DNA from 3 places in the Cytobacillus sp. Bac17 genome. Region 3 is predicted to be linked to each of the others. Evidence: riboswitches for the same ligand, from Rfam matches in the RefSeq annotation. Region 3 holds a riboswitch; each other region holds the start of a gene.
What was found. A riboswitch is a leader RNA that binds a small molecule or an ion and turns the genes downstream of it on or off. The one in region 3 is predicted to bind cobalamin.
Positions count from the first base shown of each region.

Region 1: it holds a riboswitch for cobalamin, as region 3 does, so the genes downstream of both, NR125_RS10900 (ribonucleoside-diphosphate reductase subunit alpha) here and cobJ (precorrin-3B C(17)-methyltransferase) in region 3, are expected to answer to the same signal.
Region 2: it holds a riboswitch for cobalamin, as region 3 does, so the genes downstream of both, NR125_RS21135 (ABC transporter substrate-binding protein) here and cobJ (precorrin-3B C(17)-methyltransferase) in region 3, are expected to answer to the same signal.

Region 1 is NZ_JALJRC010000006.1:182,007-190,112, forward strand. It holds gene NR125_RS10895 (ribonucleotide-diphosphate reductase subunit beta) at 1-508, opposite strand, end outside; gene NR125_RS10900 (ribonucleoside-diphosphate reductase subunit alpha) at 520-2,742, opposite strand; cobalamin riboswitch at 2,877-3,070, opposite strand; gene NR125_RS10905 (hypothetical protein) at 3,199-3,327, opposite strand; gene NR125_RS10910 (heavy metal translocating P-type ATPase) at 3,503-5,926, opposite strand; gene copZ (copper chaperone CopZ) at 6,081-6,287, opposite strand; gene NR125_RS10920 (metal-sensitive transcriptional regulator) at 6,305-6,646, opposite strand; gene NR125_RS10925 (hypothetical protein) at 6,813-6,962, shown strand; gene NR125_RS10930 (H-type small acid-soluble spore protein) at 7,000-7,179, opposite strand; gene NR125_RS10935 (LysE family transporter) at 7,420-8,043, shown strand.
Region 2 is NZ_JALJRC010000022.1:34,613-42,718, forward strand. It holds gene cobD (threonine-phosphate decarboxylase CobD) at 1-836, opposite strand, end outside; gene cbiB (adenosylcobinamide-phosphate synthase CbiB) at 811-1,776, opposite strand; gene NR125_RS21125 (adenosylcobinamide amidohydrolase) at 1,773-3,245, opposite strand; gene NR125_RS21130 (FecCD family ABC transporter permease) at 3,376-4,428, opposite strand; gene NR125_RS21135 (ABC transporter substrate-binding protein) at 4,394-5,368, opposite strand; cobalamin riboswitch at 5,656-5,860, opposite strand; gene NR125_RS21140 (hypothetical protein) at 5,941-6,717, opposite strand; gene NR125_RS21145 (FtsW/RodA/SpoVE family cell cycle protein) at 7,081-8,106, shown strand, end outside.
Region 3 is NZ_JALJRC010000013.1:60,641-68,746, forward strand. It holds gene NR125_RS16065 (cobalt-precorrin-5B (C(1))-methyltransferase) at 1-307, opposite strand, end outside; gene NR125_RS16070 (precorrin-8X methylmutase) at 282-947, opposite strand; gene cobK (precorrin-6A reductase) at 944-1,714, opposite strand; gene cobJ (precorrin-3B C(17)-methyltransferase) at 1,724-3,346, opposite strand; cobalamin riboswitch at 3,580-3,757, opposite strand; gene NR125_RS16085 (MFS transporter) at 3,949-5,166, opposite strand; gene NR125_RS16090 (winged helix-turn-helix transcriptional regulator) at 5,324-5,683, opposite strand; gene fdhA (formaldehyde dehydrogenase, glutathione-independent) at 5,903-7,117, shown strand; gene NR125_RS16100 (GlcG/HbpS family heme-binding protein) at 7,255-7,674, shown strand; gene NR125_RS16105 (amino acid permease) at 7,979-8,106, opposite strand, start outside.

The DNA of each region.
Region 1 (8,106 bases), on a different contig from region 3:
TTGGATTCTCAGCAAAATCTTTATATCCGTTCACAACAAATTCATTTCTTTCAGCTAATATAGGTTCTGTACGCCAGAATTCAAAAACCTCATCCTGTTTTTGTTTGGGAACAAGGCTTGATAGAACATACGAATATGAGTGATTATGAATCACCTCCTGCTGTGCAAGTATGATCATGAGTGCCGATATGCTTGAGTCGGTAATATAATCAGCAACTTTTCCGGCATAATCCGTCTGGATACTGTCGAGCAATGCAAGCAGGCCAATAATTTTCAAAAATGCCTCTTGTTCACTTTTCCTTAATTCCGGAAATTGCTTAATGTCCTGTGACATGTTTATTTCAAAAGGCGTCCAAAAGTTAGCGAGCATTTTTTTATACTTTGGATAGGCCCAGGAGAAGCGTACATCATCCCAATTAAGCATATTGGAGCATTCCCCATTGATGATTGATGTTGATTTGTTTGGCGCCGATTGATTAATAATTGGCCGTTTTTCTAGAGTATTCATAACGTCCTCCTTTAGCTTGAGCAAGATTCACAGTCTTCAATCTCAGATGAAGTTGATCGGATATAATACGTTGTTTTTAATTTTTTCTTCCATGCTGAAAGATGCAGATTTAAAAGATCGATTGCTTTAATATGGTTCGGTATATAGAAATTAAATGAAATAGCTTGATCTATATGTTTTTGTCTGTTTGCATTCTGCCTGATGCTCCACTCCTGGTTAATATGATAGGCAGATTTGTAATACCAAATGGTCTCACTGTTAATATCGGGAGCTGTCACAGGGATCCGATAATCCTTTTTCTCTTCGGAGTACTGCTTGTTGAATATAGGATCAATACTTGGAGTGCTTCCTGCAATTAAAGCAGTTGATGCATTAGGTGCAACCGCCAGCAAATAGGCATTTCGAACACCGTTTTCACTTACCTCTTTGCTCAATGCAGCCCAGTCCATGTCTGACTCTGCCTCCAGATATCCCCTCTTTTCAAAGTAAGCACCCGTTTCCCAATCAGAACCTTTAAAGGCTGAATAGCTTCCTTTTTCTTTAGCCAGATCCATAGAACTTTTTATCGCTAAAAAAGCAATTTGCTCATATAGAATGTCAGCGAATTTTTCTGCTTCTTCGCTTTCCCATGTGATTTTTTTCAGTGCAAGAAGGTGGTGCCATCCAAAAGTCCCCAGTCCAATCGCACGGTACTTCTGGTTTGTGATCTGGCCCTGAGGCACCGGAATACTATTAATATCAATGACATTATCAAGCATTCGCACCTGAATTGGCACAAGCCTTTCAAGTACTCCCTCACTTATGGCCCTTGCAAGATTGATGGATGAAAGATTGCAGACAACGAAGTCTCCTGGATGTTTTTCGATAATAATTCTCCCATCCCTTGTATATTCTTCAACCCTCTTTGTAACACTTTGGTTTTGTACAATCTCAGTGCACAGGTTTGTACAATAAATCATTCCGCAATGTGAATTGGCATTTTTCCGATTTACTTCATCCCGGTAAAACATAAATGGTGTCCCTGTTTCAAGCTGGCTTCTCATGATGGATTTCATTATATCGATGGCAGGCACTTTTTCCCTTGATAGATTCGGGTTATCTATACACTCTTTATATTTCTGGCGGAATGAACCTTCGCCTTCACCTTCATCATAAAAATCCTCCAGTGAAAAGCCCATTACCTTGCGGACTTCATGGGGATCAAATAAATACCAATATCCCCGGCTTTCCACTTTTTCCATAAACAAATCCGGAATGCAGACACCTGTGAATAAATCATGTGTCCGCTGCCGTTCATCTCCATTATTAAGCTTTGCATCAAGAAACGAGAAGATATCTTTATGCCAGACATCCAGATAGACGCTTATAGCACCCTGCCTCTGTCCAAGCTGATCAACACTGACTGCTGTGTTATTCAGCTGCTTCATCCAGGGAATCACACCTGAAGATGCACCCTTAAATCCTTTAATATCACTTCCTCTGCTGCGGATCTTCCCTAAATATACTCCGATTCCCCCGCCATTTTTAGACAGTGATGCAATATCGGTATTGCTGTCATATATAGAATCAAGACTGTCATCAACGGTCTCAATGAAACAGCTTGAAAGCTGTCCCCAGTTTTTCCCTGCATTAGCGAGTGTTGGCGTGGCAACAGTCATATACAAACCACTCATTGCCCAGTAAGCTTCTTTAATGAGTTCAAGCCGCTTACCCTTCGGCTCCCTTTTCATCAGCACCATGCTGATGATCATGAACCGTTCCTGTGGAAGCTCATAAAGATTTTTCTGTTTGTCCCTGGCAAGATATCGGTCAGCCAGCATTTTCAACCCCAAATATGTAAATAAGCGGTCATTTTCTTTCTTTATGAATTGGGCAAGTTCATTTATCTCATCCTTTGAATACACATCTAATAAATCCTGGTCATAAATTCCTAAAGCCGTCAGCCGTTCAATTAACGTATAAAAATGTTTGTAGCAATCATCCGGCTGGCATTCTCTATTTTTTCCTGACTCAGTATAGAGCTTCTTAAGAAGCAGACGTGACGCGGCAAAAGTCCAATTAGGCTCATCAATACTGATAAAAGATAAACAATCCAGTATAAACTGGTCATACATTGCTTCCGCTCCCAGCTGGCTCATTTCTTCATACCTTTTTAATAGGTGCTCTATGCCGAGCTGTGGAAATTCTGTCTTAAGTTCTTCTAAAATTTCTATCGGTTGTATGGTTTGGACCATCTTACTTCCTCCTAAAGGCAAAATAAAAATCCGCCCGGAAAATGAGCGGATCAAACGATAGTATAATAGCTGGAAGCAGATGAATAAACGGCCATTACGCGATCGTTTCATCATCTCAATCCCCGAAGATATGAAACTTTCGATCGCCCTGGCAGGTCTCCTGGCTTGTGCTTCACTCTACTTAAAGCCCTTCCCATACAAACGCCATAAAGCGTTTTGTACAGTGGCATGCTCTTTTCGTCTGCACTTACAGTTGCGGGGACAGCTTCGGTTTTACACCGAATTCCCTATTAAGTCCTCATAGGACACCAATCACGATCTATATGTAGTTTTTATTCTTTTTAATATATACTATATATTGTAGATGATTCTATCATATAGAGAAATAGATTACAAATTTTTAATCGTTAATGGACGAAAAAGAACAGGGGGGATATTCCCTCTGTTCTTTATTTCTCACTCATGATTTTCCATTTCAATATCATGAGATACCGGCTCAGGGGTAGCCCAAAATGAATCATATACAGCATACCCTGCCATTACAAGAACGAGATACGCAATCGCTGCACCTGCCCATTTTTTCATTTTATCTGCTCCTTTTAATTAAACGTTTTTTCATTTATCGCAGTCTAACGGACAGTATGACCCCACTACAGGGCTCAGAGGAGTCCATGGAGGATGAGTGGGTCAACTGCCCATTGAGGCCCGATTTGTTCAACTAACAATCAGCAGAGAAAAAGAATTCCCGCTGATTGAAGTTTCACTTTATTTTTACTCTTTGTAAACGAAGTGCGTTTAAAACGACAGATACGGAGCTGAACGCCATTGCGGCGCCGGCAAGCCAAGGTGCAAGGAACCCTATTGCAGCTACTGGGATGCCAAGGGTATTGTATGCAAATGCCCAGAAAAGATTTTGTTTTATATTCCTAATGGTTTTTTTGCTCATTAGGATGGCGTCTGCAATACTATTTAAATCACCTCTCATTAGCGTAATATCAGCTGCTTCCATCGCAACGTCTGTACCGGTTCCGATCGCCATACCAATATCAGCTACAGCAAGTGCAGGTGCATCGTTTATGCCATCGCCGACCATAGCTACTATTTTTCCCTGGTTCTGAAGTTTTTTTACTTCTTCTGCCTTGCCTTCAGGTAGAACCTCTGCAATTGCAGAGTCTATGCCCACTTCATCAGCTATTGCCTGAGCCGTACGTTTGTTATCTCCCGTAATCATAATGACTTCAATGCCCAGTTTCCTTAAGCGTTTGATTGCATCTCTGGATGTTTCCTTTATTGTATCCGCAACTGCCACGATACCTGCATATTTGCCATCAACCGCGACAAGCATTGCCGTTTTTCCAGTTTCCTCCAGTGTTTCCATATCAAGTTTGGCTGACTGGACATTAACGTCGTATTTGTCCATTAATCTTCTTGTACCTATCAGGAGATCTTTTCCATCCACTCTCGCTTTTATTCCATACCCCGGAATAGCTTCAAATTCAACTGGATTAAATAGCATGATTCCTTTATCCTTTATTCCCTTTACTATCGCTTCAGCCAATGGATGCTCAGACTGTTTCTCCGCTGACCCTACAAGCTGGAGAAATGTTTTTTCTTCAACATTGTGTTCTATAATCACATCTGTTAATACCGGTTTGCCATGTGTAACTGTTCCAGTTTTATCAAGAACGACTGCAGTGATTTCATGCGTGAGCTCCAAGTGCTCTCCGCCTTTGAAGAGAACCCCATATTCCGCTGCCCGGCCTGAGCCGGCCATTATAGAGGTTGGCGTCGCCAGACCTAGAGCACATGGACATGCAATTACCAGGACAGCAATCAATTTTTCGAGTGCTTCTGCAAAATTTCCAGGACTTACCCATATATACCACACCAGGAATGTAACCACTGCTATGGCCACTACAATGGGAACGAATATCCCAGAGATTCTGTCTGCCATTCGCTGTATAGGGGCTTTTGAACCTTGCGCTTCTTCAACCACTTTAATAATCTGTGACAATGCTGTATCTTTGCCGACTTTAGTGGCTTTAATTTTCAGGAAGCCATTTTTATTAATGGTGGACCCAATAACTGTATCTCCTGCTGTTTTATCAACAGGTACACTTTCCCCTGTCAGCATGGATTCATCTAAAGCAGACTGTCCTTCGATAATCTCACCATCAACTGGAACTTTTTCACCTGGCTTTACATATATGATTTCCCCAGCAATGACTTCTTCAAGGGAAATTTCAATTTCTTCCCCTTCCCTTAAGACAGTTGCTGTTTTTGCCTGCAGCCCCATAAGCTTTTTGATTGCTTCAGAAGAACGTCCCTTAGCCCGGGCTTCAAACAGCTTGCCTAAGATTATTAATGTTATAAGGATAGCACTTGTTTCGTAATAAAGTTCCACCATATGTGCATTGCTGCCAATTGATAAAATTGATTGGTATAAGCTATAGAAAAAAGCAGCAGAAGTTCCGAGTGCAACCAGCACATCCATATTGGCGCTCTTATTTTTTAATGCCTTATATGCCCCGACATAAAATTGCTTTCCTATGAAAAATTGTATCGGTGCTGCAAGAGCCAGCTGTACCCACGGATTCATAAACATATCGGGAACATAAATAAACGATGTAAACTCGAAATGTCCAACCATGGACCAGAATAAAGGGATGGAAAGAATTAAAGAAAAAATAAACTTGCCTTTTTGTTTCTCAATTTCCTTTTCCCGATATCCCTCGATATCCTGGTCTTTATCCATTTTCACTTTCGCCTGATACCCTAGATTCTCCACTTTCTTTATCATGTCCTGAATGGAGATTTGTTCAGGATTATATTCCACAGTGCCCGTTTCAAGAGCCAGATTGACTACAGCTTGTTTGACGCCTGGAAGCTTATTAAGTCCCTTTTCAATCCTTCCAGAGCAAGCAGCGCAAGTCATGCCCAGCAATTCGAACTCTGCTTTCTCAGATACGACCGAATAACCTAAATCCTCAATTTTTTTCTCAAAAGCTTCAACAGAAGTTACTTCAGGATTATATTTAATTGCTGCTTTTTCTAAAGCAAGATTGACACTTGCTTCTTGGACGCCGTCCAGCTTATTTAAGCCTTTCTCAATTCGAGACGAACAGGCAGCACATGTCATGCCTGATACTGGAAGGTGAACCTCTTTAAGGGCTGCATCAACCATAACTCCCACTCCTTTATTAAACGATGTTCCTCACAATTTATATACTATACCCCTCTATCCTATATGTCAATCAAATAAATCCAGACAAATTACTCATTTTATTTACTAAAAAAAGAGAACGTGTATTTTGTCCACACGTTCTTTCCCGATCCTATTACTCTACATCATAGCCTTGATCATCAATTGTTTCTTTGATTTGCCCAAGTGTAACTGCTGAAGAGTCAAATTGAACCTGCACCTGGCCATTATCAAGGTCAACTGCTACTTTATCAACACCATTTAGTTTGCCGACACTGCCTTCTACCGCTTTTACACAATGTCCGCATGACATTCCGCTAACTTTTAAAGTGACATTTTCCATAATATTTAAACCCCCAATTATTTTTTCATTAGTTTTTGAATAGTGACTAAAAATTCATCAAGCACTTCTTGATCGCCTTCATGGATTCTTTCAACTACACAGCTTTTCAAATGGCCTTCGAGCAAAAGCTTCGCTACGCTATTCAAAGCGGACTGGGTTGCAGAAATTTGTGTTATTATATCGTCACAATACACGTCTCTGTCAATTAGTCCTTTTATTCCGCGTATTTGACCTTCAATCCGATTTAAACGGGTTGTCAAATTCTTTTTAACTTTTTCTGAGTGATGACTTTTTCGTTCCGATTCGATCGAACAGCAGCTTTCAGACATTAAATCCTCATTTTCCAATTCAAAAGCCATTTGATCAGCCTCCTTTATATTTATTATATTATACCCCGGTATCCTATGTAAAGGCCTGTGCTCAAAATGAAATAAATTACGGATTTTTATGTACAATTTCCCTTTCATGATATTTAAAATCTCTGTTTATACTAACGGAAACACTTTATTAAAGGAGGCAGCTAATGTGGAAAGAAAGCATAAAAATCCAGAAGACACGGGCAAAGATTTATATGGGATCGATAAAGATATCAGCCTGCAGTCAGTAAATTTTGCTTCTGCTGAGAATCAATATTTAAATGAACGTACACAAACTGAGTCCAATCAGGAAATATAGAGTTAAAAGCCGCCAACATGGCGGCTTAAGATCATCTTTACAATTCTGTCAGTTCTCCAATTTCTACCTCGGATCTTTCTTCAAGTGGACCGCGCAAATGTACCGTAGCTGTTCTTCCATCCTCATTCAGCTTGTCGATCCACACAGAAGCACCATTGTATTTTACTTCGATATCTGCTGATGATGAAAGAATTTGTTTCACACGTTTTGCATCCATAAGTAACACTCTCCTCTGCATTTTTCATTTTATTTTTTGCATGGTTGAGAAATTTATGCTTTGCTTTGTCAAAAAGTGAAGTGAGTAAGCCTTCGATTTTTGATCAAGGTCTATATGGACTATGGCATCTGATTAAAATCTGCTGTTCATAACTTGCTCTGGATTAAAAGTTGTCCTATCCTTCCAATACACTGAATACACTTTGTACAAATAGGTTTTGGAGTGAGGAGCTGTACACTTATGAGCATTTTTCTAAGCTATGTTTTCTTGGGTCTGTCGCTTGCAGCGCCAATCGGTCCAATCAATGCTGCACAGTTGGATAAAGGAATAAAAAATGGGTTTTTCCATGCCTGGCTGGTGGGGCTGGGAGCTATGACAGCAGATGCCATATATATGGGGGCTGTTTATTTGGGGGTTGTACACTTTCTTGAGATACCATTCATGAAAGCATTCTTATGGTGCTTTGGATTTTTCGTCCTTGTATACACAGGAGTTGAAACCCTGACAAGTGCCGGCAAAGTCGTTTCAAGCTATAGAACCAAAGATGAATCTAAAATTAAATCCTTTATGTCGGGTTTTCTCATGTCTTTGTCAAATCCTTTAACTATACTGTTTTGGCTTGGCATCTATGGTTCCATTCTGGCCAAAACAGCAGCCGAGTATGACAAGGCTCATGTCATTTTATACAGCGGTGCAATTTTCACTGGGCTTCTCCTCTGGGACATAACGATGGCTGCCGTCGCCAGCAGCTTTAGAAGATTTTTAACCGGAAAAATTCTCGCTTTAATTTCCATATTATCTGGCTTATCGCTGATTGGCTTTGGGATTTATTTTGGGATACAGGCTTATAAACTTTTGTTGTAATACATATTCCATCCATTCAGACAAGGGGGAGAAAAACAGATAATTACGTGCTGAAATATCAAT
Region 2 (8,106 bases), on a different contig from region 3:
TGAACCAGCCTATCTCTCTCCTGCCGGATTAAATTCTTTGTCAGCCTGACATGCTCTTTGCTGTCCAGACACCATTCCCCTGCTTTTAAAGCGAGGGCATTTACACTCCAGTGCGGCTTTAGAGAAGCTGCTTCTTCAATTAACCTCTCACTTGCCAGCATGTATCCAAGGCGCAGGCCCGGTATCGAAAACATCTTTGTCATGGAGCGCAGCACCACAACATTCGAATCCTTTTCTATGAAAGGAACGATTGATTGATAGTCGCAGGCAAAGTCATAAAAAGCTTCATCCATAATAAGCAGGCAGCTATGGGTATGACACTTCTCAATTAATTCCTTTACAATGGAAGATGGGTAAAAAATACCTGTCGGGTTATTTGGGTTGCAGAAGAAAACAACATCAGCGGCTTTCAGCCTTTCAGATAGCGCTTCCATATTGAGATCCCAGTCGCCAGGCTCCAGCTGATGATAGGAGACTGTACAATGATTAACCTGGCAGGCCTCTTCATATTCCGAAAAGGCCGGCTGAATAATCAGCACCCTTTTTCCGGCTATCATCCGGCCAATCAGGGTGATTAGCTCGGCGCCTCCATTTCCCACCAGAATCTGTGTTTCTTTTATTCCCTCTGCAGCCGCCAATTTGCTTTTTAATAGAGAAGATTGGGGATCCGGATAATCGCTAATAAATTGGAATAGACTGCCCCATCCTTCTTTTAACTCGCGGGGAGGACCAAGTGGATTGATATTGGCACTGAAATCAATTCGCTCCTCAGGCATTGGCTTATCAATTGCTTCATATAAATATTGCGGGTTAGATCCATGTGAAGGCCAAATCAAGGAACACCCCTCCTGTCCATAATAAAAGCAAGAATAAGAAAACCGTCTTGTTCATGATCGAAATGCTTTTTATGATATGTTCTTTTTCAAGCAGCACCATTGGCTTTCCCATCGTGGCTCGGTTAGAAATTACACCCTTATAAAAATTGATTCCTCCCAGTTGAACCCCCAGGAGGGCTGCAACAGCTGCTTCGCCCCAGCCGCTATTTGGGCTCGGGTGCTTTGGTGCATCTCTTAAAAGGATCCCCCATGCTTCCTCATATGGAGAATGCTCCGGCTTTTGTGTGAGCATGATGCAAACCGATGTCAGCCGGCTCGGGATCCAGTTTGCGATATCATCCACTTTGGCAGATGCCCACCCAAAATCTATATACCTTTCATTTCTATGGCCAACCATGGAATCGCAAGTATTAATGGCCCTGTAGATAAGGGCCATTGGAGCACCGCCAATCATGGCCCAAAATAATGGAGCTGTAATGCCATCACTGGTGTTTTCAGCCACTGTCTCCACGGCAGCCCTGACAATGCCTGGTTCATCCAATCGATCTGTATCCCTGCCGACAATGTATGAAAGCTTTAATCTTGCTTCTTCCATATCTCCTTCTGCCAGAGGCTCATAGACCTCCAGTGCTGCATCTTTTAAACTCTTTTGCGCAATGGCTGTAAAGATAAGAATGCCCTCTGCCAGAATGCCGGCAACCGGGTGAATTTCATAGAAAAGCTCTATGATTAAATAAGTTATACCTCCTGCTGCCAGCAGGACTATAAATAGCATGATGATCCCTTTTAATTTTCTATAGCGGCCTTTATTAAGAACTTGTTCAAGTTTATGTATCAGGGCACCCATCCATCTGACCGGATGCGGCCAGTTTGGCGGGTCTCCTATCAGCTTATCTATTATGCAGGCAAAGGTTAGAGCGATCAGGTGATTTAAAATCATCCCTTTATCCTTCTTTGCGATTTTTTTATTGCCTCAACAGTACATTCGTAGACACCTTTTCCGATTATTTTGCCAAGAGGTGTAATGGTGCCCGCATACTCCAGGTATTCTCCCTGCTGCGTGGCCGCAATCATAATACTGTCTGTCGATGTTCCGGTCGCTATCGTCCCTGTGACTGCATCCTTTACCTTCTGATCATATAAGGCTCTTGTCTTTGCCTCGGTTGCAGTCATAATGCATTGAATAAAGGCTTCCTCTGTCAGATTGCCATTAACGAAAACCCATGTATTGATTGTACCCGGAGTCAGATGATAAGAATGGGCTTCACTTTTCGAGGCATCAACAGCATTGCCGACACCTGCTGTCACGACCACATACACAGAAAAGGTTCCATCTTCATAAAATTTACTGCTATGATCTTTAACATATACAGCGGTCATCATCCCCACGGTTTCCCCGGGTTCTAAGCCGATCTCCCGGACAAAATCCGCCATCTCCGCTCTATGATCACTGCAATCATAATTCTTGCTCACATGCCGGTTTAGAAATATGCGATTCCAGCCGGTTCCCGATCCTGTTACACCTGATGACATGGTTTTCAGCGGAAATGGGGAGCGAAGGACAAGTAAGTCTTCCTTTACCTCAAGATAGGATCGATCAATTCGGTTCACTGATTGGCTTTCTGCCTGAGAGCGTTTGGGCACCAAAACCATCTGAGGGGCCGGGACTCTTGGATGCGGCAGCTTCTCAATCTTCGTCCTATAGACCTCACGTATTCTGCCTTCTTTTAAAACCTCATTGGGAACGTGGTTAATATTGACTTCACCATTCTCAAGCAGCAGAAGGCGGTCACAGTACAGGCCGGCCAAATTCAAATCATGAAAAATGGAAATGACCGTCAGCCCGCAGTCTTTTGACCATACAGAAAGGAGATCAAGCAATTCTTTTTGATAGGACAAGTCCAGATGGTTAGTCGGTTCATCCAGCAATAATATTTCCGGCTCCTGGGCAAGGGCCTGGGCTAAAAACACCCTTTGTCTTTCGCCGCCGGATAATTGCTGAATATCATAATCCTGAAAATGGGAAATGCCTGTCTGCTCCATGACTCGATTGACCGCTTCTTCATCTTTGCCCGACCAGCTCTGGAACCACCCCTTTTGATGGGCATATCTGCCGAGGGAAACAGTTTCCTTTACCGTATAGGAAAAAGCCTGAGAGGAGTGCTGAGGCAGAACAGCAATAATTTTTGCAAGCTCTTTCGGTGTATACTGTGAAAGGTTCTTTCCTTTGATCAATATATCTCCTGACTTATGAGGCAGAATGCCGCTCAGCATCTTCAGTATCGTGGTTTTCCCGCTTCCGTTCGGACCCAGTATTCCGAAGAGCTCCCCTTTCTCCACTTCAAAGCTGATATTTTTCACAACCGGTGCACCGGCATATCCGCCAGTAACTTGCTGAACGCTTAGCATGATTAACCACTTCTTTCTGAACTAAGATATGCCTTCGGAACAGGCAAAAACCACTTGTTCCTGCAAAGAAAATCCAGGGAATCCTTCCTCCTTGAATGGGTGGACGCTTGTGCCGGACAGTTATCGAAGTTCAAAGTTTATTCTTTCTTTTAATTAAAATAATAGCAAACGCAGGTGCACCGATTATCGCTGTAATCACACCGATTGGAAGTTCGGTAGGTGCAATGATCGTCCGTGAAACCAGATCGGCAATAATAAGAAAGCCTGCACCCATCAGAATAGATAGCGGCAATAGGTGCCTATGATCCGGTCCCCATAACAGCCTGGTCAGATGAGGGATCACAAGACCGACAAATCCTATCGTTCCAGATACAGCTACAGCCGCACCAGTCAAGATAGAGCCAGCTATCAGGACCATCATCTTTCTCTTCTGAACGTCCACCCCTATATGCTGGGCCTTTTCTTCTCCGAAGCTCATGGCATTAAGCTCTTTGCTGTTCACTAAAAGAAGGATGGCACCCAGTACAAAAAACGGAATGATAATTTTAATATACGCCCACCCTCTCATGGATACACTGCCAAGAAGCCAGCCAATAATCTGTCTAAGCTCCTCTCCAGTCAGGGCAATCATCAGAGAAATCAGAGCGCCAAGAAAAGAACTGAAGATAATGCCTGTTAAAATAATCGTTTCCACTTTCATGGATCTTTCAATTTTTCTGGCAAACAGCAAAACGGCAAAAATGGTTAAAAAGGAAAATAAAATGCTGAATAACGGCAGCGTAAACATTCCTGCAAACGGAATGGATAATCCTAAGAATAATGTTAAAACAGCACCTAGTGAAGCCCCGGATGAAACCCCAATTGTATATGGATCTGCCAGCGGATTTCTTAATAAACCTTGAAAGGCGGCTCCCGCAATTGCAAGAGACGCCCCTACTAAGCCAGCCAGCAAAACGCGCGGCAGGCGAATATTCATAATGATATTTGAATGCATAGCATCCGTGTTTCCCAATGAAATAAAAGGAAATAGCTCAGCGCTTATTACTCTGATAATCGTCATGGGGTGAACAGACACTGTTCCAATTGAAATCCCCATCAGCATGGCTAAAAGCAGGAAAGCCGCTGCTGTTAGATAAGCTAAAAATTTATTATTTAAATACGTCCGGATATACTGCTTTTGCAAGTTCCTCGACTCCTTCAATAATACGAGGGCCAGAGCGGGTTACCATATCGGAATCAACATCGGCAACATGCTTATTTTTTACTGCGGTTATATCCTGCCAGCCATCCCTTTTCATTACATTGCCAGCAGCATCCTCAGTGTAATAGCCATGAGTTGTGATGATTACATCCGGATTCCGTTCGATAATCGCTTCCGGATCCATTTTCGGCCATCCTTCTTCGGAAATGATATTTTCTGCATTGATGGCACTTAGCATTTCATCCATAAATGTTTTTGTACCTGCTGTATAGATTTCAGGAGCAGGTGAAACTTCCACGAAAACCGATTTGCGGTCTTCTTCTTTTATGCCCTGAGCTTTTGTTTTGATTTCCTCGAGCTTGCTCTTCATATCTGAAACAAGCTGCTCTGCTTTATCCTTCTCTCCCGCTGCGGTTCCAACCATTTCAATGGATTCAAAAACCTGATCAAAGCTCTTTGCATCATTGACAACAAGGACGGTCACACCTGCATCCCTTAATTGCTGAAGGCCAGCTTCGGAATTATGTGCGCTTGACGCGTGAGCAAGGACAAGATCCGGTTTTAAAGAAATAATTTTCTCGACATTAAATTCCATGCCGCCAATCTTTTCTTTTTCTGTGGCTTCGGGCGGGTAGTTATCAAAATCGGAGACTCCGACAACTTCTTCGCCAAGCCCCAATTCAAAAACAATTTCGGTGTTGCTTGGAATCATGGAAACGATTCTTTCGGGCTTGGATTCGATGACGATTTCATTATCAAGAGCATCCTTTATCGTAACAGGAAAAGCAGCCTCTTCCCCGCCAGTATTCTGCCCTTCCTCAACCTTTTTCTCTTCTTTAGGCTGTTCAGCACTCTCGCCGCAGCCTGCTAGCACTCCTGCAGCCAGAAGCATCGTTAATAAAAATGCATAAAACTTTCTCATACTCAGCAATCCTCCTAGAACTTTCGACAAAATTCGGGTGGTGTCTAACACCATCTTAAAAAAATAAAAGGCTGGTTCTCATAATATTTTTTAGCTTACAAACCTAGCGCGTTGATTTCCGCTGCAATCAACTCAGTGGCAGAAACTAAGTTAGCCACCCATAGACTTTTAGAAACAACCAAATAAAAAACATCCCCTCGGACGGCGAGGAGATGTTGGCATGGTCATTTATCAATTAGTGCAGAAAGGATGGCCGGACCAAACACCTCCCTATCCTCGTAGGTTTATGGGTGCTTAAGAATCAGGCAGGTCTCCTGGCTCATGGTCAATGCGTTCTGCTCCTTCCCATACATTCCTGTACAGTGGATTTACAGACAGCTTCCATTTACAGTGGCGGGACCGCGCTGGAATTTCACCAGCTTCCCTATTAAGTCTTCAAAAGAGCCTGTTTTAAAACCCTTTTGAGAAGACACCTGTTCTATGCTGATATAAAATTTTCTATCTCCGATTATACACCATCACGCAGAAAAAGTAAGAGAATTTTGCTGAATGTTGTAAAAAAGTTCAGAATTCTAGCGCGAGTATATTTTCCATTCCCTTGTTTTCTTATCAAACACAATCTTCGCCTCACATGGCTCTTTCACAATGGCCTCATACTCGTCATACATATCATCCATATTCGCAAAGTCGCCAATAATCCAAATAGGAATTTCTATCCGGACCCGATTCTGTTCGATATCCTTAATGGAAAGTACCGCTCCCTCTTTCATAAGAGACTTTAAGGAAAGCAGGACATCTCTGGTGATAGGAGGATACGTCTTTTTCTTTTTTATGCCAAGGAGCGTTTTTTCGACTTTCATCTGTCCCATTTTACCGGGGATTACTTCCCCAAGCATGCGGTAAAAATCGTTCAGATCGCGATAATATGTACGGTTAAACCAGCCATCATCATGGGCCAGGTACACATAGCGATTGCTCAGATAATTGTAAAAAGGCGGCTTAAGATGTTCCTTGACATGGCCGAGATAAAGAAGCTCAGCAATTGTCTGGCCGGGAAGCTCATTCACCGCTTCCTCTTCCTCGAAATCAATCCAGCAAAAATCGCCATAGCCATATACATCATCCTCAACCAGCCTGCCCAGCTTGTCCCTTGACACATAATCGAACATCGTGTGGGTATTAAAGTCCCCATGTTCAAAACGATGCTTTAACAACAGCAGATTGTTAATAGAATCGGAATGAGTTTGGGCAAACTCTGCAAACTCAATTCCATAAGTCATCACATACTGATCCTGTTCATTAAGATGGATGTAGATGAGATCACGAATAGCATGATTCCTTCTTTTCAATGACGAAACCTCCGAACCGTTACCCAAAGTGGTGTTTTCAAAGAAAAGCACTGAGCTAGACAGATAAGAATAGCGCAAGCGCCTTCACAAATTAGTAAAAAGACAGCTTCTTTTTGAAACTGCCTGTTAAACATCCAGTATTTTATTCTCTTATTGTAGCAAAAATAACTGAAAATATCTTTGCCGATGAGAAAAAATTTTAAATTGCAGCCTGCCCGGTTTTTTGGAAATACAGGAAACCATCATGCTGATTCATTCGTCTAACTACATGCAGAGAAAAATGTATTCTGTTCTCCATTGTAAGGTTTATTTTTCTTTGTTAGGATAAAAATGTAAAAAGGTACAGAAACCAGGTGTATACAAATGAACAAGAATAATAGATTCTCAGACCGGTTCGATTGGACGTTATGCTTTCTGCTGCTGCTATTTTTCCTCATCAGCTGCATCGCTATTTACAGCGGACAATCCTCCAATCAATATGAAGGGAATTTTGTCGTCTCACAAATAAAAAATTATGTTGTCGGAGCTATCATTGTGGCAATTGTCATGTATTTTGACAGCGAGCAAATCAGAAGGCTTACTTGGCTGCTGTACGGTTTAGGCATCCTATTGCTTGTCGGGTTATTCATTGCACCGGAAAGCATTGCACCAGAGCGCAAAGGGGCTACATTGTGGTATATCATTCCTGGACTTGGTTCTGTGCAGCCCTCAGAGTTTGTTAAGGTATTCCTTATCATTGCCCTCAGCAAAATCATCGCTGACCACCATCTGAAATATCAGGCAAAGACTGCAGGCACGGACTTTTTCCTTCTAATCAAATTAGGGGCTGCCACATTGCCTCCATTAGGATTGATTATTATTGAAGACCTGGGTACCGCCCTTGTCATCATTGCCATATTAACTGGAATCATCCTGGTTTCCGGGATCACCTGGAAAATCCTTGTTCCGATTTATGGAATCCTTGGCGCTTTCGCGGGAACGGTGCTCTATCTGGTCATCATAGCACCGGAGATTTTAGAGAAGTACCTTGGGATAGACCCCTATCAGTTCAGCCGAATTTATTCCTGGCTTGACCCGGTTAATCACAAGCAGGGAGCCGGAATGCAGCTGTACAACTCCATGCTCGCAATCGGCTCAGGATTAATATCCGGAAAAGGGTTTACTGACAGACAGGTGTATGTGCCTGATGCCCATACTGATTTTATTTTTAGCGTCATTGGCGAGGAGTACGGCTTTTTTGGTGCAAGTGTAGTAATCAGCCTTTTCTTTCTGCTCATCTATCACTTAACTAAAACCGGCTTGGAGACGACCGACCCTTTTAATACCTATATTTGCGTCGGGGTCATCAGTATGATCACCTTCCATGTATTTCAAAATATCGGTATGACT
Region 3 (8,106 bases):
AATGGATGCCTTCTTCCTTGGCATAAGTCACTGTACTTTGAATTCGTGCCTGATGTGTGGCGTCCGGGTCGTCCCCTGCGTCTTTGATCGTTTCGCACATGACCCGGCCATCTGCACGATCAAATGCCGTCACTTTAAAAGTGGCATACTGGCCAACTGGCAGATAAATCGTAACTTCATTTGGCACCTCTCCGGTCACTAGTGCCTGCAGTGCTGCCTTTGTCATGGCTGCGGCACAGGCACCTGTCGTGTAGCCGTGCCGCATTTGGGATGGATCTTTTTTATTTCGCTGCTTTTGCCCGTTCATCCGCCATTATCGAAATGGCATTCAGCGCAGCGACCGTCACTGTACTGCCACCCTTTCTCCCTGCATTCGTAATAAATGGGATCCCTTCAAGCACGGCCAGCTCGGCTTTGGACTCTGCCGCTGATACAAAGCCGACTGGCATGCCAATAATCAAGTCTGGTTTCGCGAGCCCTTCTTTCACTAGACGAATCAATTCCAGGAGCGCTGTTGGCGCATTGCCGATGGCATAGATTCCTCCTTCATGCAGACTCACAGCTTTTTGCATGGAAATGATCGCACGTGTTGTTCCCTGGGCCTTCGCTTCCTTTGCAACATCTTCATCCGCAATATAGCAATGCAGGTCCCCGCCATGCTTTTGGAATCGCTTGCGTCCTGACCCGCTTTCAATCATTTGTACATCTGCCACGACATGACGGCCCGCTAAAATGGATTGAACACCTGCATCAATAGCATCCCGTGTAAAAATCATGCTTCTGCCCAGCTCGAAATCTGCCGAGGCATGGATGACACGCCGAACCACCAGCCACTGCTCGTCTGTAAATGGATGCTCGCCCATCTCCTCTTTAATAATTGCGAAGCTGTGATCATAAATTTTATCCGGATCTACCGTTACCGGTACAAATGTTGTATTAAAGTTCATGTTTGCCATGTGTAAAGCCCTCCCAATCTTTGAATCACTTCTTCGAAAGAAGTGCAGAAGTTTTCATATACGAGCGGTGGCCGCTTAATCAAAATAACAGGAATCCCCAATTCCAGAGCAGCGGTCATTTTTTCATCCACCGATCCCACTTTGCCGCTTTCTTTTGTAATCATCAGGGTCACTTCATATTGCTCACAAAGAGCTTTGTTTAATGACTCAGAAAATGGCCCCTGAATCGCAATAATATCCTTTTGTTTAACCCCAAGCTTTTGGCATTTTTCCATATTTCCCATGTTTGGAAGCATCCTGCATACAAGCCGGATATCATCACGCATTAAATATTTTGTGAAGATTTCCAGCGTTTTGCTGCCGGTTGTCAGCATAATCGTTCCTTTATGCGATTGAGCCAATTTTGCTGCTTCCTCATAACTTTCGGCTTCAGTTATGAGCGGTGAGGTAAACTGTTCATTTGGCCTTTCGTAACGTATGTAAGGAATGCTGCATGCTTTGGCTGCTGCCATTGCCGTTTTTGACGCTTCGTCCGCATAAGGGTGACTTGCGTCAATCACAGTGGTCATCTCTTGCATCTGAATCAATTCAATCATGTCATTTTCTGACAGCCGTCCCACTTTACAAGCAATGCCTTCAGCCTTCAAACTGTCAGCTGCCGATTCTGTGACAACGGTTGCCAATAAGGGATAACCTTGATTTTTCAATTGAATAGCTAATGCTCTCGCATCACTTGTGCCTGCTAAAAATAAAATCATAAGATCCCCCTAATCCCCGCATGGTGCCGGCTCGACTTCGATCTTGGAGCTCATATCCTGATAGGTAAAATACTGAATTTTTTTCACACGCTTAAAATATTTAAAAAGCCGTTCATTTGGATGCGCATTTTCTTTGTATTCTTCGATAATCTCCTTTAATAACGGCACCAGCTGATCGGGCTCAATTCCCTCTGCCACCGGCTGGGCAGCATGGGCTGTACGGCCAACCGGCTTTGCCCCGATAAATAGATCAAACTTCTTCTTGCGGTAAACTATGCCGATATCATCAAATACGGCCCGATAACAGGCCATACCGCAGCCGTTAAAACCAATATGCAGTTCCTTTGGAAGCTTTAACCCCCCCAGTTCAGCTGCAATTTTCTCTGCATATGGAATGGATTCTGCTTTCTCCCCGTAGCAAAAATCGCAGGCTTTTACATTTAGAACATCGCCCACTGGCATGACTGTCAGTTGATTTTGTTCGAGTTTTTCCACAATCGACTGAGGCCGTCCAGTTGGAATCTTGATTAAAAATCGGTGATCCGGTGTATATTCCATGGTGCCTTTCTCGCCAACAGCTTCTGCCAATACGCGCATTTGGTCTGGTGTAATAAATTTATTGGCAACCCCAGGCGTTACTGCAAATTCAAAAATATCTTCGATTGGCTGCTGCACCAAATGTGTTTGGTCAATCCCCGATTTCGTTGCCATCGATAAAGCCTTTAAAGCCATATCCATTGAGCTGGCTTCTTGTTTTCTTCTCTGGATCTGCTCGTAGCCGGCCTGTGCTTCCCCGGTTTCCTGATTTAATGCCCATGGCTCCGCTTCCTTTTTTAAACGCTGATGCGGCTTTAAGCTTTGCTTCTCTTCACCGAGCGTATACTTTCTCTGATATCCGCGAGGCGTAATGATTTTATTGTCATAAAAGAAAGTGGAGGAATTCCCGATCACAACCGTTGTCAGCATGCCTATATCGTGATCAAGCATTTCCGCCAGTGTAGTCAGAATGACATTCTGATTCTCGCGGTAAGCACTTTTCACAAGACCCACTGGTGTATCAGGAGAACGATATTTTAATAGGATCCTTTGTGCCTCGACAATCTGCCGTGTCCTTCTGCCGCTTTTCGGGTTATATAATGCGATGACAAAATCCGCCATCCCGGCTGCTTCAATGCGCTTTTCGATCACAGTCCAGGGTGTTAAATGATCACTCAGACTGATGGTGCAGGAGTCATGCATGACAGGTGCCCCCAGTAAACTCGCACATGAATTAATCGCAGAGATGCCCGGAACAATTTCCACTTCGATTCCTTCTTCTTCCGTCCAGCCCATTTCGATCAGCACTTCATACACTAAGCCAGCCATGCCGTATACACCCGAGTCACCGCTCGATATCACGGAAACAATATGGCCGGCTTCCGCTCTTTTCACTGCATCCTGCGCACGGGATACCTCCTCAGTCATCCCCGTGCTCACAATGGAACTTGCTGTAACGAATGGCATGATCAGATCTACGTAAGTTTTGTAGCCAATAATGCAATCACTCTGCTGCAGCGCATCCACAGCCCGTTTGGTTATATGCTCACGATCGCCCGGACCGAAGCCGACAACAAAGATTTTTCCCTTCTTCATAGGTAACCTCCAATTAAGAAAAGCACATGCGCCTTGCCTGCTGCCGTGCTGCTCTTAGCAGGCGCCCTGCGCCGGACAATTCTCAAAATTCATTGCTTCTTGCCAAATAAAAAATGCCTGCACTCCTTTTCAAAGGAATACAGGCATATGAAATGACAGTATAAAAATTAGCATACTGAAACTCAAAAACAATTGATCATAATTGTCCCGCCTATACTTCTCCCTCCGAAAAGCAAGTGTCGTTTAAATAAGCAGGTTTCCTGACTTAAGCTTCTTCTTACTCTTACACCTTCCCGATTTCTCAGTGGCATTGTAATTTCATCAGCTTTTACAGTAGCGGGGGCTGTACCAGACTTTCACTGGTTTCCCTTTTACCTCACCAAAGTGAGCACTTATTCAAATTGATATATTAATTTTTTACTAATATAACATATAATGACCAATTTTGACATATTATTTTTTTCTTAATTTTTTAAATGCTATGTTAATGCCTTTGACTTTTTGAAATAGGATTTGGTAAAAAGACCTTATTTCTGCTATTCAGGAGTTAATTTTTGCTGGGATATAATTCACAAAGTTAGACCAAATAGATGTTGTTTAATTTATTTAAAATGACCGATTGTCCCTTTGACATTATTAAAATCATGCCGTTTATACTGGACCATAGATACCATGCCAATAATTGGTCCAATCGCTAAACAGGCAAAGACCCACTCCCAGCCAACTAACCTCTGTATAATTGGGATTAAATTTATAGAAAATATAGTGATCAGGAAACCAATGCACATTTGAAAAGTCAGGGCTGTTCCTACATACTCAACTTCTGCAACTTCTGAAACTGCGGCAGAAAACTGGGCAGAATCTGCGATGACAGACATTCCCCAAATGATAGAAAGGAGTAGAGTTAACCAAATATATTGACCAAAAGTAAAGCCAATCAAGATACAGCAAATGGCACTGATACACATAGAAATAATCGTTAGATTTGCTCTTCCAATTTTATCTGAGACTAGCCCGCCTGCTACACAGCCAATCCCCCCTGCAATTCCGATAATAATAAAAGAGGACAATGCAATGAACCAGGGAGGAATCCCTGGAGAATAGCTTGTAAAACTAGCAGTCAAAAAGATGGGAATCCAAGTCCACATCGCATACAATTCCCACATATGCCCAAAATAACCGTAGTTCGCAAGCATTACTGGTTTATTCGAAACTACCTTTTTTATTAATTTAAAAGAGAAAGGTAATTTTTTCGTTGTTACTGGAGCATCTGTTAAAACCCAATTGACAATTACAGCTGCCAGGAGAGCCAATATTGAACTGCAAATAATCACTAATTGCCAATTTAAAGAAGAAGAGAATATAACAATAAAATGTGGCAAAGAGGACCCTAGAGTTAAGGCGGCTATTAATATACCAACTGCAAGCCCGCGTTTTTTCGGAAACCATTGAGATAAAATTTTAACAGCTGTCGGGTATACACCAGCGAGTGATACACCGGTTAATATCCTAAGCAGAATACCGAAAAAAGCCTGATCTGCCAATAAAAGCAAGGCATTCAATAGCGCACCCAGAAACGCTGAAACGGCAAGAACCTTTCGGGGATTAAAACGATCTGCTATCCCAAAATATGAACTAACTAATGCACCCATTACAAAGCCAATTGGGACAGAAGCAGACAGCCATGCTTCTGAGCTGGAGCTAAGATTCCATACTTGAATCAGTTCAGGGGCTATAACAGAAGCACTAAACCACAAGCTTAATGCGCATAATTCAGCTAATCCAATCCATCCTAACGCTCTCCATGAACCTGGAATCATAATATCCCTCTTTCAAATAAAGCATAGTATTGGAGCTATATTGAAAATCTGAAACATAACTTTTTTATCCTCTCAACAATATGAAACTGCGTTATACCTGCTCTCTATAGGACGTCACAAAGTCAGCATCTCTTAAATAAATCCATACATTGTCAACCTATTTTATGAATGTTTTTATATTTTCTTTCCCCCAATCGTACATCATTAAAATAACCGGCATTAAGCTTTGCCCTAATTCTGTTAATGAATATTCCACTCTAGGCGGGACTTCCGGGAAAACTTTCCGATGAACTATCCCATCTTCCTCTAATTCTCTAATCTGAGTTGTCAATACCTTGTGGGTGATTTTTGGAAACAGACGCTTAATTTCACTGAATCGTAAAGTCCCGTCAGTTCCTAAATAGTATATAATCGTTATTTTCCACTTGCCGCTAATAAGGGATAATGTCAATTCTTTTTCACAATTAAATTCTCTATTTTCAATTTTCTTCCTCACTTCGCTCCGCAAGTCATCCATAATATCCCCTCCACTTCCCTGCAGTCTAAAAGTATCCTTTTAGTAACCTTCTCACAAAAAAGTGCGTTCTTCCATAAAAAAGGATTATTTTTTAGAATATATTCAAGATAGAGAAAATTGAGATTTTGGTTTTTTATAAAATTAGGGTGGAGCATCCTAAAAAACACTCTATCTATACGATAACCAACTCACTATTTAAATAGAATGGAGGATGCAAGAATGGCAGGAAACAGAGCAGTAATCTACAGGGGTGCAGGACGGGTAGCCGTGGAAGATATTAGCTATCCGGATTTGATTCTAAGAGACGGACCCGGAGTAAATCCTTTAAATGTCGGCCGTAAGTGTGAACATGGGGTAATTCTAAAAGTCATTACGACCAATATTTGCGGAAGCGATCAGCATATGGTTCGCGGCCGGACGACTGCTCCTGAGGGACTCGTTCTCGGCCATGAGATCACGGGTGAAGTCATTGAGGTTGGACGCGATGTTGAATTTATCAAAAAAGGAGATCTTGTATCCGTTCCATTTAATATTGCTTGTGGCCGCTGCCGCAGTTGTAAAGAACGCAACACGCATATTTGTGAGAACGTTAACCCGGATCGTCCTGGATCCGCTTATGGTTATGTAGATATGGGCGGATGGGTTGGAGGCCAATCCGAGTATGTAATGGTACCCTATGCAGACTTCCAATTACTGAAATTTCCAGATAAAGAACAAGCCATGGAGAAAATTCTTGACTTAACGATGCTTTCCGATATCTTTCCAACTGGTTATCATGGTGCGGTAAGCGCTGGCGTGAAGCCCGGTTCTACAGTATATGTTGCTGGAGCTGGACCAGTCGGCTTGGCTGCTGCCCATTCTGCTCAACTTCTTGGTGCCTCTGTCGTTATCGTTGGTGACTTGAATAGCGAGCGACTTGCCCAAGCCAGAAGTTTCGGCTGTGAAACGGTTAACCTAAAAGAACATCCAAATCTGGGGGAACAAATTGAACAAATTTTAGGAATTCCAGAAGTGGATTGCGCAATTGACTGTGTAGGCTTTGAAGCCCACGGACATGGTGCTGGAGCAGGTGAAGCTCCAGCAGCTGTATTAAACTCGATAATGGAAGTAACACGTGCCGGAGGACGGCTGGGTATACCAGGTCTATATGTTACTGGTGATCCGGGAGCGGTCGATAATGATGCGAAAAGCGGAACATTGAAGGTCCGTTTGGGGCTCGGCTGGGCAAAAGCACATACTTTTGTGACTGGTCAAACACCCGTTATGAACTATCACCGTGACTTAATGATGGCTATTCTAAACGAAAAAGCACAAATCGCCAAAGCTGTAAATGCAACGTTGATTTCATTAGACCAGGCACCAGCAGCATATACCGAATTTGATCAGGGTGCTTCCAAGAAATTTGTTATTGACCCTCACGGGATATTTAATTAATAAAGTCTGTCAGAAGCATTCACTAAAAAATATGTGTGAGCAAATTTTGAGGCAAAAATTATTCTGTATGTGAACAAAACGCTTGAAAAAATATGATCCCGGTAATCTAACCATAAAAGATTAGGAGGTTCATTAAGATGAGCAAAATCACATTAGATTTAGCTAAGCAAATTATTGCAGGTGCTGAAGAAAAAGCAAAAAGAATTGGGGTTTCCATGGTTATCTCCGTAGTGGATGAGGGTGGAAATCTAATTGCTGTTCACCGAATGGATGATGCCTGGTTAGCCAGCATCGAAATTGCCCAAAATAAAGCCTGGACGTCAGTTGCCTTAAAAATGCCTTCTGCAAACTTAGCCGATGCAACGGTTCCTGCAGCTGAGCTTTATGGTTTGAATACAACTAACAATGGACGCCTTGTCGTTTTTGGCGGAGGAATCCCTCTGGTCAATGATGGAAAAGTGGCAGGCGCCGTGGGAGTCAGCGGCAGTACAGTTCCCCATGATATCCAGGTTGCAGAGGCTGCTGTTCAAGTATTTAACAACAAGTTTTCTCAATAATAATTTTCTGGTTAATTGTTATTTCTGTTATCTTTTTGACAAATTAATTTCAAGCATTTAATGGGAATAAGTTATACCACATGTTTTTTAGCCAAATGAACATGTGGTATTTACTTTTTACAGCAAATTCTCATTATCAGATGAGTGCTATGAAATCAACTCGTTTGAAAGTAAGTGTTTATTCGAATAGGTAATTATGAAAACTACAATATCCCTCTATAATTCTAATAAACCGGACAGCCATCATGGTCATCCGGTTAATTCATTTAGATACTTAGAAACTTACAAATGTCTAAGATTGCCTTCACGCACCAATCTCATTATTGGAACGAACTTTATCTGTCTTTCGATTTTTGAAGTAATAGAATATATAGCTGACAAGCAGGAATCCTATTCCGATAAGCAGTCCTGCCAGCTGAGTTGGATCAAAGG